DNA from 4 places in the Mesorhizobium sp. 131-3-5 genome. Region 4 is predicted to be linked to each of the others. Evidence: predicted binding sites of a transcription regulator. Region 4 holds the regulator's gene; each other region holds the start of a gene.
The links. The regulator LexA, encoded in region 4, represses DNA repair genes until DNA is damaged. The targets are predictions, from matches to a motif close to TGTTCNNNNTGTGTTCNG.

Region 1 (2,204 bases), 1.0 Mb from region 4:
GGCCGAACATCTGGCGAACACATGATCGCCGAAACTCTTGAAGGATGCCGCGAGGCCGAGGCGCCCCAACCGCGCGGCGATGACGGATCGTCAGCCATCATACTCGTCGTGAAGGCGAACCCAATCGCCCAGCGTATGCGATGGCCCGTTTTCATTGCGGCCGATGGGAGTGAGGTCGAGATAGCTATAGGTCCCGATCAGGTTCTCGCCGCCCCGGCTCCGCACCTGGAAAGTGCAGTAGATCGTGCCATCGTCATCCCTGTAGAAAACGGTCGCGCCGCCGCGATCCCTGCCTTTCATCGCGACCTCTTCGAAATTGAACAGCACCTTGCCCGACTTGATCTGGTCCTCGGTGAACGACACCTGGAAGTCGAAATTGAAATCGCTGCCGAATGACGAAACCCAATCGAACTGCCAATTCATCCGCGCCTTGAAATCCATGAGCTCGGCCAGGGGAGCGCGCGCGCAGACGACCAGGGAGACGTCGTGATGCCTGAGATGCTGGTTGGCGGCGTCGATGTGGTCGCAAAGGAATGAACAGCCGGTGCAGCGATAGTCCGCATTGGGCGGAAACATGAAGTGATAAATGATCAACTGGCTGCGACCCCCGAAGAGATCGGCCAGCGATTTCCTGCCCTGGGTCGTATCGAACTCGTAGAGCTTGTCGATGCGCAGCCACGGCAGCGCGCGCCGCTCCGCCGCGAGTTGTTGACGCTGTCGGGTCAACGCCTTCTCCTTTGCGAGATGCGATTTGTGCGCCTCAAACCAGTCCGAGTAAGGCGCGATGATGTGGTCGGTCATGTCGTGCTCCTTCCGCATTCAGGCATGCTGACAGCCTCGTTGCCCGTCTTGAAGACGTTGTTGAAAACCGCGATCCGACATGGGCCGCGCAATTTTCGCGGGAAGAGAGCAGGCGATACAGCCGGACGCGGACATGCCGCTTGACAGATGTACATGTTATGTTCTCTATTCGTTCCGATCCATCAGCAACCGCGGATATGCAGCCGGATGGAAACGACAGCCACCATCCTGCATGCCGATCTCGATGCCTTCTATGCCTCGGTCGAGCAGCTGCTCGACCCGTCGCTACGCGGCAAGCCGATCGCGGTCGGCGGCGGCGTGGTGCTCGCCGCCTCCTATGAAGCGCGCGCCTTCGGCGTGCGCGGCGGCATGCCGGGGCGCAAGGCGCGCGAGCTTTGCCCGCAACTGATCTTCGTTGGCGGCAATTTCAGCCACTACCAGCGGCTGGGCGACGCGGCGATCAAGGTGCTCGACGATTTCACGCCGGTGGTCGAGCGCATTTCCATCGACGAGGCCTTCGCCGATGTCGCCGGCTGCACGCATCTGTTCGGGCAGCCGCAAGAGATCGCCACGGCGATCCGCCGCCGCGTGCGGGCCGAACTCGGCCTGCCGATCTCGATCGGCGTCGCCCGCACCAAGCATCTGGCCAAGATCGCCTCGCAGGTCGCCAAGCCCGACGGGCTGGTGGTGGTCGACCCCGGCAACGAACTGGCCTTCCTGCACGATTTGCCGGTCTCGTTGATGTGGGGCGTCGGTCCGGCGACCAAGGCGCGGCTGGCCGAAATCGGCATCGAGACCATCGGCGAGCTGGCCAGGACGCATAGCGGCGCGCTGACGCGGCTGCTCGGTCCCGCCGCCGGCGAAAAGCTCGCCGCTCTCGCATGGAACCGCGATCCGCGGAAACTGGAGACCGGGCGCCGGGCACACTCGGCCGGCGCGCAATCGGCGCTTGGGCAAAAGCCTGCCGTGGCGCAGGTGATCGTGCCGACGCTGCTGCATCTGGCCGACCGCGTCGCCAGCCGGCTGCGCGCCAAGGCGCGGCCGGGCCGCACGGTGACGGTGCGCGTGCGCTTTGCCGATCTCAGCGCCGTCACGCGTTCGATCACGCTGGATCAGCCTATCTCGGCGACCACCATGCTGGCCGAGATCGCCGGCGACCTTGTGCGCGGCGTGCTCGCCGACCATTCACACGAAAAGACCATCTCGCTGCTGGCGATCTCGGTCTCGCATCTGGAGGAAAGCGCGGAACTGCAGCTCGACCTGCCGCTTGGCCTCGCCGACGAGAAGCGCCGGCCCGGCAGCAAAAAAGGCCTCGCCCGCTTCGGCGCCGACCGCGCCATCGACAAGATCCGCGAACGCTTCGGCAAGCAGGCCGTCGGCTACGGCACGGTGGCGCTGGAAGC
Region 2 (2,204 bases), 480 kb from region 4:
CTATTGGCCCCAAAAACGAAAACCGCCGGCGCGAAGGCCGGCGGTTTTGGACGCGGTACTAAAGAACTCGATTACTTAAGCATCAGGTCATAGGCCGACTTTATGGCCGAACTCTGTCCGTTGCCCTACATCGCGCCGGCTTCGTCCTCAAAACCGTCGTCGCCGCCTTCAGACCCGCCATTTTCGAGGAACTTTTCGGCGATCAGCCCGGCATTCTGCCTGAGCGCCAGTTCGATTTCGCGTGCCGTATCGGGATTGTCGCGCAGGAACAGCTTGGCGTTTTCTCGGCCCTGGCCGAGGCGTTGCGAATTGTAGGAGAACCAGGCGCCGGACTTCTCGACCACGCCGGCCTTGACGCCGAGATCAACCAGCTCGCCGGTCTTGGACACGCCCTCGCCATACATGATGTCAAACTCGACCACCTTGAAGGGCGGCGCCAGCTTGTTCTTGACCACCTTGACGCGGGTCTGGTTGCCGACGACCTCGTCGCGGTCCTTGACCGAGCCGATGCGTCGAATGTCGAGGCGCACCGACGCGTAGAATTTCAGCGCGTTGCCGCCGGTCGTGGTCTCGGGCGAACCGAACATGACGCCGATCTTCATGCGGATCTGATTGATGAAGATGACCATGGTGTTGGAGCGCGAGATCGAGGCGGTCAGCTTGCGCAGCGCCTGGCTCATCAGGCGGGCCTGCAGGCCGGGCAGCGAATCGCCCATCTCGCCCTCGATTTCGGCGCGCGGCGTCAGTGCCGCGACCGAATCGACCACCAGCACGTCGATGGCGCCGGAACGCACCAGCGTGTCGCAGATCTCCAGCGCCTGCTCGCCGGTGTCGGGCTGCGAGATCAGCAGGTTTTCAAGATCGACGCCGAGCTTGCGGGCATAGACCGGGTCGAGCGCGTGTTCGGCGTCGACGAAGGCGCAGATGCCGCCCTTCTTCTGGGCTTCGGCCACCGTGTGCAGCGCCAGCGTCGTCTTGCCCGAGCTTTCCGGCCCGTAGATCTCGATGATGCGGCCGCGCGGCAGGCCACCGACGCCGAGCGCGATGTCGAGGCCGAGCGAGCCGGTCGGCACCGTTTCGATCTCGACGACCTGCTCGTTCGCGCCGAGCCGCATGATCGAGCCCTTGCCGAAAGCCCGCTCGATTTGCGACAGCGCCGCATCCAGAGCCTTTGATTTGTCCACTGCCTTATCCTCTACAAGCCGCAAAGAATTCTGAGCCATGATACATCACCCCTTGGTCGTCAATGAAGGCCGGACAATCCGTAATCCCTGCCATTTTGTACCTTTTTTGTTCTCGTTTGGCAAGAGGGATCAAATATCTGAAAAACAAGTCATATCCGGATTTGTTCTTTTTTCGTACCAAGAGATCGAACAGGAACGCGCCCCACATTGGGCCAGACTGTTCGATTGTATCGATCCGCCGAATCGCCATCTTGCTGGCGAAGGTCTGCGGCGCAGTCTAGCGCTTGTGCAGTCGCAATAACAAAGGGCATATCGCCAGCATGGTGAAATCCATAGAGATACTGGCCGTGGGCGGCGCCCATATCGACCGGCGTGGCCAGGTGTCCGGCGCCTACGTGCCGGCCGCGTCCAATCCCGGCACGATGCGCGAGGATGTCGGCGGCGGCGTGTTCAACGCGCTGCGCAGCACGGTGCGGCGCGGCGTATCGGGCTCGCTGATGTCGATGCGCGGCGGCGATGCCGGGGCCGACACCATTTCGCGAGCCATCGCCGAGGCAGGCATCGCAGACCTGTCGGCGGTCTTCCTCGACCGCACGACGCCGAGCTATACGGCGCTGATCGATCGCGAGGGCGAGTTGATCGTCGGCTTCGCCGACATGGCGCTGTACGATCTGGCGTTTCCCAAGCAGATGAGGCGCTCCAAGGTCCGCGAGGCGATCGCAGCCGCCGATGCCATACTGTGCGATGCCAATCTGCCGTCTTCGGCACTGGAGCGGCTGGTTTCGCTTGCCGCCGGCAAGCCGGTCTATGCCATTGCCATTTCGCCGGCCAAGGTCGTGCGGCTGATACCGGTGCTCGGCGCGCTGGCACTGGTCTTCATGAACCGGCGCGAGGCCGTCGCGCTGGCCGGCGTCAATGCAAATGCCGCCGAGCGAGACGTCGTCGACGGTTTGCGATGCAGCGGCCTTGCCAGCGGCGTCGTGACGGCAGGCAGCGCGCCGGTGCTGGGTTTCGACGAGA
Region 3 (2,204 bases), 1.3 Mb from region 4:
CGCTTGGCGGTGATTTCGAAGCGGCGGCCGATCTGCCAGGCGTAGGGTCCAGCGCCCTTCATGCGCTTGCCCCATTCCGAATCGTAATCCTTGCCGTCGCGCATCGAGCGGATCAGCGACATCACGTGGCGGTAACGGTCGGGATAGTGGCGCAGCAGCCAGTCCTTGAAGATCGGGCTGACCTCCAGCGGCAGACGCAGCACGACGTAACCTGCCTCGCGCGCACCGGCGGCGTACGCCGAATCGAGGATCCGCTCCATCTCCTGGTCGGTGAGGCCGGGGATGATCGGCGCCACCATGACCGAAGCCGGAATGCCGGCGTCAGAAAGCTGCCGGATCGCTTCGAGCCGCTTGGTCGGCGTCGACGCGCGGGGCTCCATCGTCCTGGCCAGTATGCGGTCCATTGTCGTCACCGACAGCGCCACCTTGGCCAGCCCGCGTTCGGCCATGCGCGACAATATGTCGATGTCGCGCGTCACCAGAGCGGATTTGGTGACGATGCCGACCGGATGGCCGCGCGCTTCCAGCACTTCCAGGATCTCGCGCATGATCCGGTACTGTTTCTCGATCGGCTGGTAGGGATCGGTGTTGGTGCCGATGGCGATGGTGCGCGGCTGGTAGCCATCCTTGGATAGTTCCTTGTCGAGCAGCCGCGCCGCATCCGGCTTGGCGAACAGCTTGGATTCGAAATCCAGCCCCGGCGACAGGCCCATGAACGCATGCGTCGGCCGCGCGAAACAATAGACGCAGCCATGTTCACAGCCGCGATAGGGGTTGATCGACCGGTCGAAGGAGATGTCGGGCGATTCGTTGCGGGTGATGATGGTGCGCGGCTTCTCCACCTGCACCTCGGTCTTGAACGGCGGCAGTTCCTCCAGCGAACTCCAGCCATCGTCGAACACATGCCGGCTGACCGGTTCGAAGCGGCCGGACGGATTGATGCCCGCCGACCGTCCGCGGTTGCGGTCCGGACGGATGCGCATGCCACTCTGCTCGATCATCGCATTGGCCATTTCGGCTCGCCCTGCCCCGAAGGCTGCAATGTCGGCGCGCACGATCGGTTCCATCTTGGCCCGCTCCCAGGGACTGTCCATGTTGTTTCGAATCGCTCTGTTCATGAAATTATTCCTATTTTGCCGATGAGAACAAAGCAAGAACTTTTTATGCTGCGCCGCAAAAACTGGCGCTATGCGCGGCTTTCCGCTATTCGGCTAAATATGCTCAGTGTTCTCATCGAAACCCGCAATGACGAGGAGGCTCTCGCCCGTACGCTCGGCTCGCTGATCGGCGGCGCGGTGGAGGGCGTGGTGCGCGACGTCATCGTCTGCGACACCGGCTCCACCGACCAGACGCATCATGTCGCCGAGCATGCTGGCTGCCACTACGTAGCAAGCGGCGGCATCGCCGCCGGGATAAGGCAGGCCAAGGGCGATTGGCTGCTGTTACTGGAGCCGGGCGCGCGGCTGGTGGAGGGCTGGATCGACGCGGTCGTCGCCCACACGGCGAGGCAAACCATGGCGGCACGGTTTTCTCGCGCGCGCGGCAGCCGCGCGCCGTTCCTCGCCCGGGTCTTTTCGGGAAACCGCGCGCTCGCCGACGGGCTGGTGATCAGCAAGCGCCAGGCGGCGTCCCTGTCGAAAAACGCCGGCAGCGCCGAGGCGCTGGCGCGTGGCCTGGCGACGAAGAAGCTCGAAGCCGAGATCTGGGTGGCGCCGCCCAAGCAGCAGCCCCGGGCGCCGAAGTGATTTTTTGCACCTGCTCTGTTTATTGTGCATTGCACAAAATCTGACGCGAGGTTAGCCTTCCCCGAGGTGGGTGAATTGGGTTTGGGTCATGCGAGTGGTGGGCACCGATGCGGCATCGGTGTCACCCTCATGGAAGAGGACCCGATGACCCTTTCAACGCCTGACGAATCCGGAGCCGCCAGTCTCGAGGCGATTGCGCGCAACGGCAGCCTGCTGCGGCGCATTGCCGTGCGCATTCCGACCTATCTCACGGACCTGCGCGAAAACCCTGCCTGGTTGCCGATGTTCATGCTCGCGCGCACCATGCCTGGGCGCCGGATGCATTGGCTGGGCGCAAAGCGCGCGCGTCCTGCCGACAATGTCGGGGATACGATGTTTTCCGGTGTCGCGCGGGCGGCGGTGGTCGATGCTTTGCGTTCCGACGGCCTGTTTTCAGGCCTGGTCCTGCCGCCGGCGATC
Region 4 (2,204 bases):
CGGGCAAAGGCGCTGATGACGGCGCATATCGGCTACACGCTGCATGTCTATGTCCACAGCGAAGACAACGGCGCCAACACCTACACCGCGCGCGCCGGCAGCCTGAAAGCGGTTTCCGGATGACGTCGCCGCGGCGTCCAGATCCACGCGGCCGTGGCCGGCCTGAACCCGCGACCGTTGGCATTTTGATTTCGTTTCGTTCCGCCGGAAATGGATCGATACACCGTACAAATCCGCTCTGTGGACGCCTCTCAAACGCCTGATGCCAAACCGCATCCAGGGGTAGGCCACAGGCCATTAACCAAAATGATTTCAATGAACCTGCGGGGGAGCGGAAGCGGTCGAGCGCGGCCCGCTGCCGGGGCCAAATAATTTCAGACGCGTTAACAAATTCATTAAACTTTAAACAGTTGCGGAACACAACTGGAACAGATAGTGTTTGTTCTGGGTTTGTTTTTCGATTCTGATTCACACCCGTCGTTCAATGCCTTGGGGGCCGCCATGCTGACACGCAAGCAACATGAACTGCTGATGTTCATTCATGAACGGCTCAAGGAAAGCGGCATTCCGCCTTCCTTCGACGAGATGAAGGAAGCGCTCGATCTTGCCTCCAAGTCAGGCATTCATCGCCTGATCACGGCACTGGAGGAACGCGGCTTCATTCGCCGGCTGCCCAACCGGGCGCGGGCGCTGGAAGTGCTGCGGCTGCCGGATTCGATCGCACCCGGCCTCAACGCGGCAAAGAAATTCTCGCCAAGCGTCATCCAGGGCAGCCTCGGCCAGGGTGGTCTTGGCCGCCAGATCAAGCCGGCGGCATCGCGCTTGCCCGCGGCCGGCAATAATGACGATGCGGTTTCCGCCGTGTCGATCCCGGTGATGGGTCGCATCGCCGCTGGTGTGCCGATCGATGCCATCCAGCATCAGACACATTCGATCTCGGTACCGCCGGACATGATCATGGGTGGCGAGCATTATGCACTTGAGGTCAAGGGCGACTCGATGATCGACGCCGGCATCTTCGACGGCGACACGGTCATCATCCGCAACGCCGACACGGCGAGCCCGGGCGAGATCGTCGTGGCGTTGGTCGACGAGGAGGAAGCAACCCTGAAACGGTTCCGCCGCAAGGGCGCCTCGATCGCCCTTGAAGCCGCCAACCCGGCCTACGAGACGCGCATTTTCGGGCCAGACAGGGTCAAGGTGCAAGGCAAGCTTGTCGGGTTGATCCGGCGCTACTGAGCAGGAACGGCCGGCTTTTCGGGTTTTTGATAGGGCGGCAGCCCCCTCGCCTCGCGCGAAAATTTTCGCTGCTCGTGCCAGGGCCGATATGGCCCGTCCACCGCGAAGCTGATGATTGGCGGACCTGTCGCCGATTGGCGGTCGAAGAAGACGGCGGCACTGCCCTTGCGGGCAAGTTGCCGTTTGGTGACGACAACAACCAGCGGATTGTGGCAGGAATCATAGCCGGTTGCGTCATTGACGACGATCAAATCGGCGAAGCCGCAAGCCTTCCAGGTGTCCTTGCGGTCTTCGACATGCGCGATGATCGCCCCTGACGGATGCCGGGCAAGACAGACGCCATCCGTGCAATAAAACGGCGCTCCCGGCGGCAGATTGGCGGCATCGGCAATGTCGAATTGCCAGTCCGCCTTGTCGAACATCTCCGGCACGACGATGGTTTCGGACACCAGCGCGCGTTTCCAATTGTCGACGGTGAACTCGTTCGGGCGAGCCCGGCTGACCGCGAGTTCTCCACCGCCGATCGGCAGCGCCACCAAACGCGCATCTTCGGAAATCAGCACATCCGGGGCGCGCGTATCCGATACTGTCAGCAGGCCGGCAAGCGCGAATGGCACTGCCGCGAGCCGCAGCCAGGTCGTCGCCATCGTCGCGATGATCAGGGCGATGGTCACCAGCAGCACGGATTGCTGCGAAATCAGCCCGACCGCATCGACCGGGGAGCGCTCCGATATCCACGCCGATATGGCGATCATTGCGGTCAGGCCCTTGCCCATCACGTAAAGGAAGGGACCGTCGGCACCAAAGGGCATCGCAAGCGAACTGAGAACAGCGAAAGGCATGACAATCAGTGACACGATCGGCATGACGGCCAGATTGGCGAACAGGCTGAGCGGCGACACACGCTGGAAATGCCAGATGGCAAACAGCGCCGTGGCGCAGCCGGCGATGATGGATGTCATCGC

Region 1: a site for LexA is predicted at 961-978, ahead of dinB (DNA polymerase IV). Genes of this name have one in related genera too.
Region 2: a site for LexA is predicted at 1,281-1,298, ahead of recA (recombinase RecA). Genes of this name have one in related genera too.
Region 3: a site for LexA is predicted at 1,142-1,159, ahead of JG747_RS27405 (PA0069 family radical SAM protein). Genes of this name have one in related genera too.

Annotation. Positions count from the first base shown of each region.
Region 1 is NZ_AP023254.1:3,275,361-3,277,564, reverse strand. It holds gene JG747_RS16015 (winged helix-turn-helix transcriptional regulator) at 1-25, shown strand, start outside; gene JG747_RS16010 (DUF899 domain-containing protein) at 91-801, opposite strand; gene dinB (DNA polymerase IV) at 1,009-2,204, shown strand, end outside.
Region 2 is NZ_AP023254.1:4,752,730-4,754,933, forward strand. It holds gene recA (recombinase RecA) at 126-1,223, opposite strand; gene JG747_RS23290 (carbohydrate kinase family protein) at 1,505-2,204, shown strand, end outside.
Region 3 is NZ_AP023254.1:5,570,071-5,572,274, reverse strand. It holds gene JG747_RS27405 (PA0069 family radical SAM protein) at 1-1,067, opposite strand, end outside; gene JG747_RS27400 (glycosyltransferase) at 1,218-1,745, shown strand; gene JG747_RS27395 (hypothetical protein) at 1,890-2,204, shown strand, end outside.
Region 4 is NZ_AP023254.1:4,272,494-4,274,697, reverse strand. It holds gene JG747_RS20790 (GntR family transcriptional regulator) at 1-123, shown strand, start outside; gene lexA (transcriptional repressor LexA) at 502-1,239, shown strand; gene JG747_RS20780 (ComEC/Rec2 family competence protein) at 1,233-2,204, opposite strand, start outside.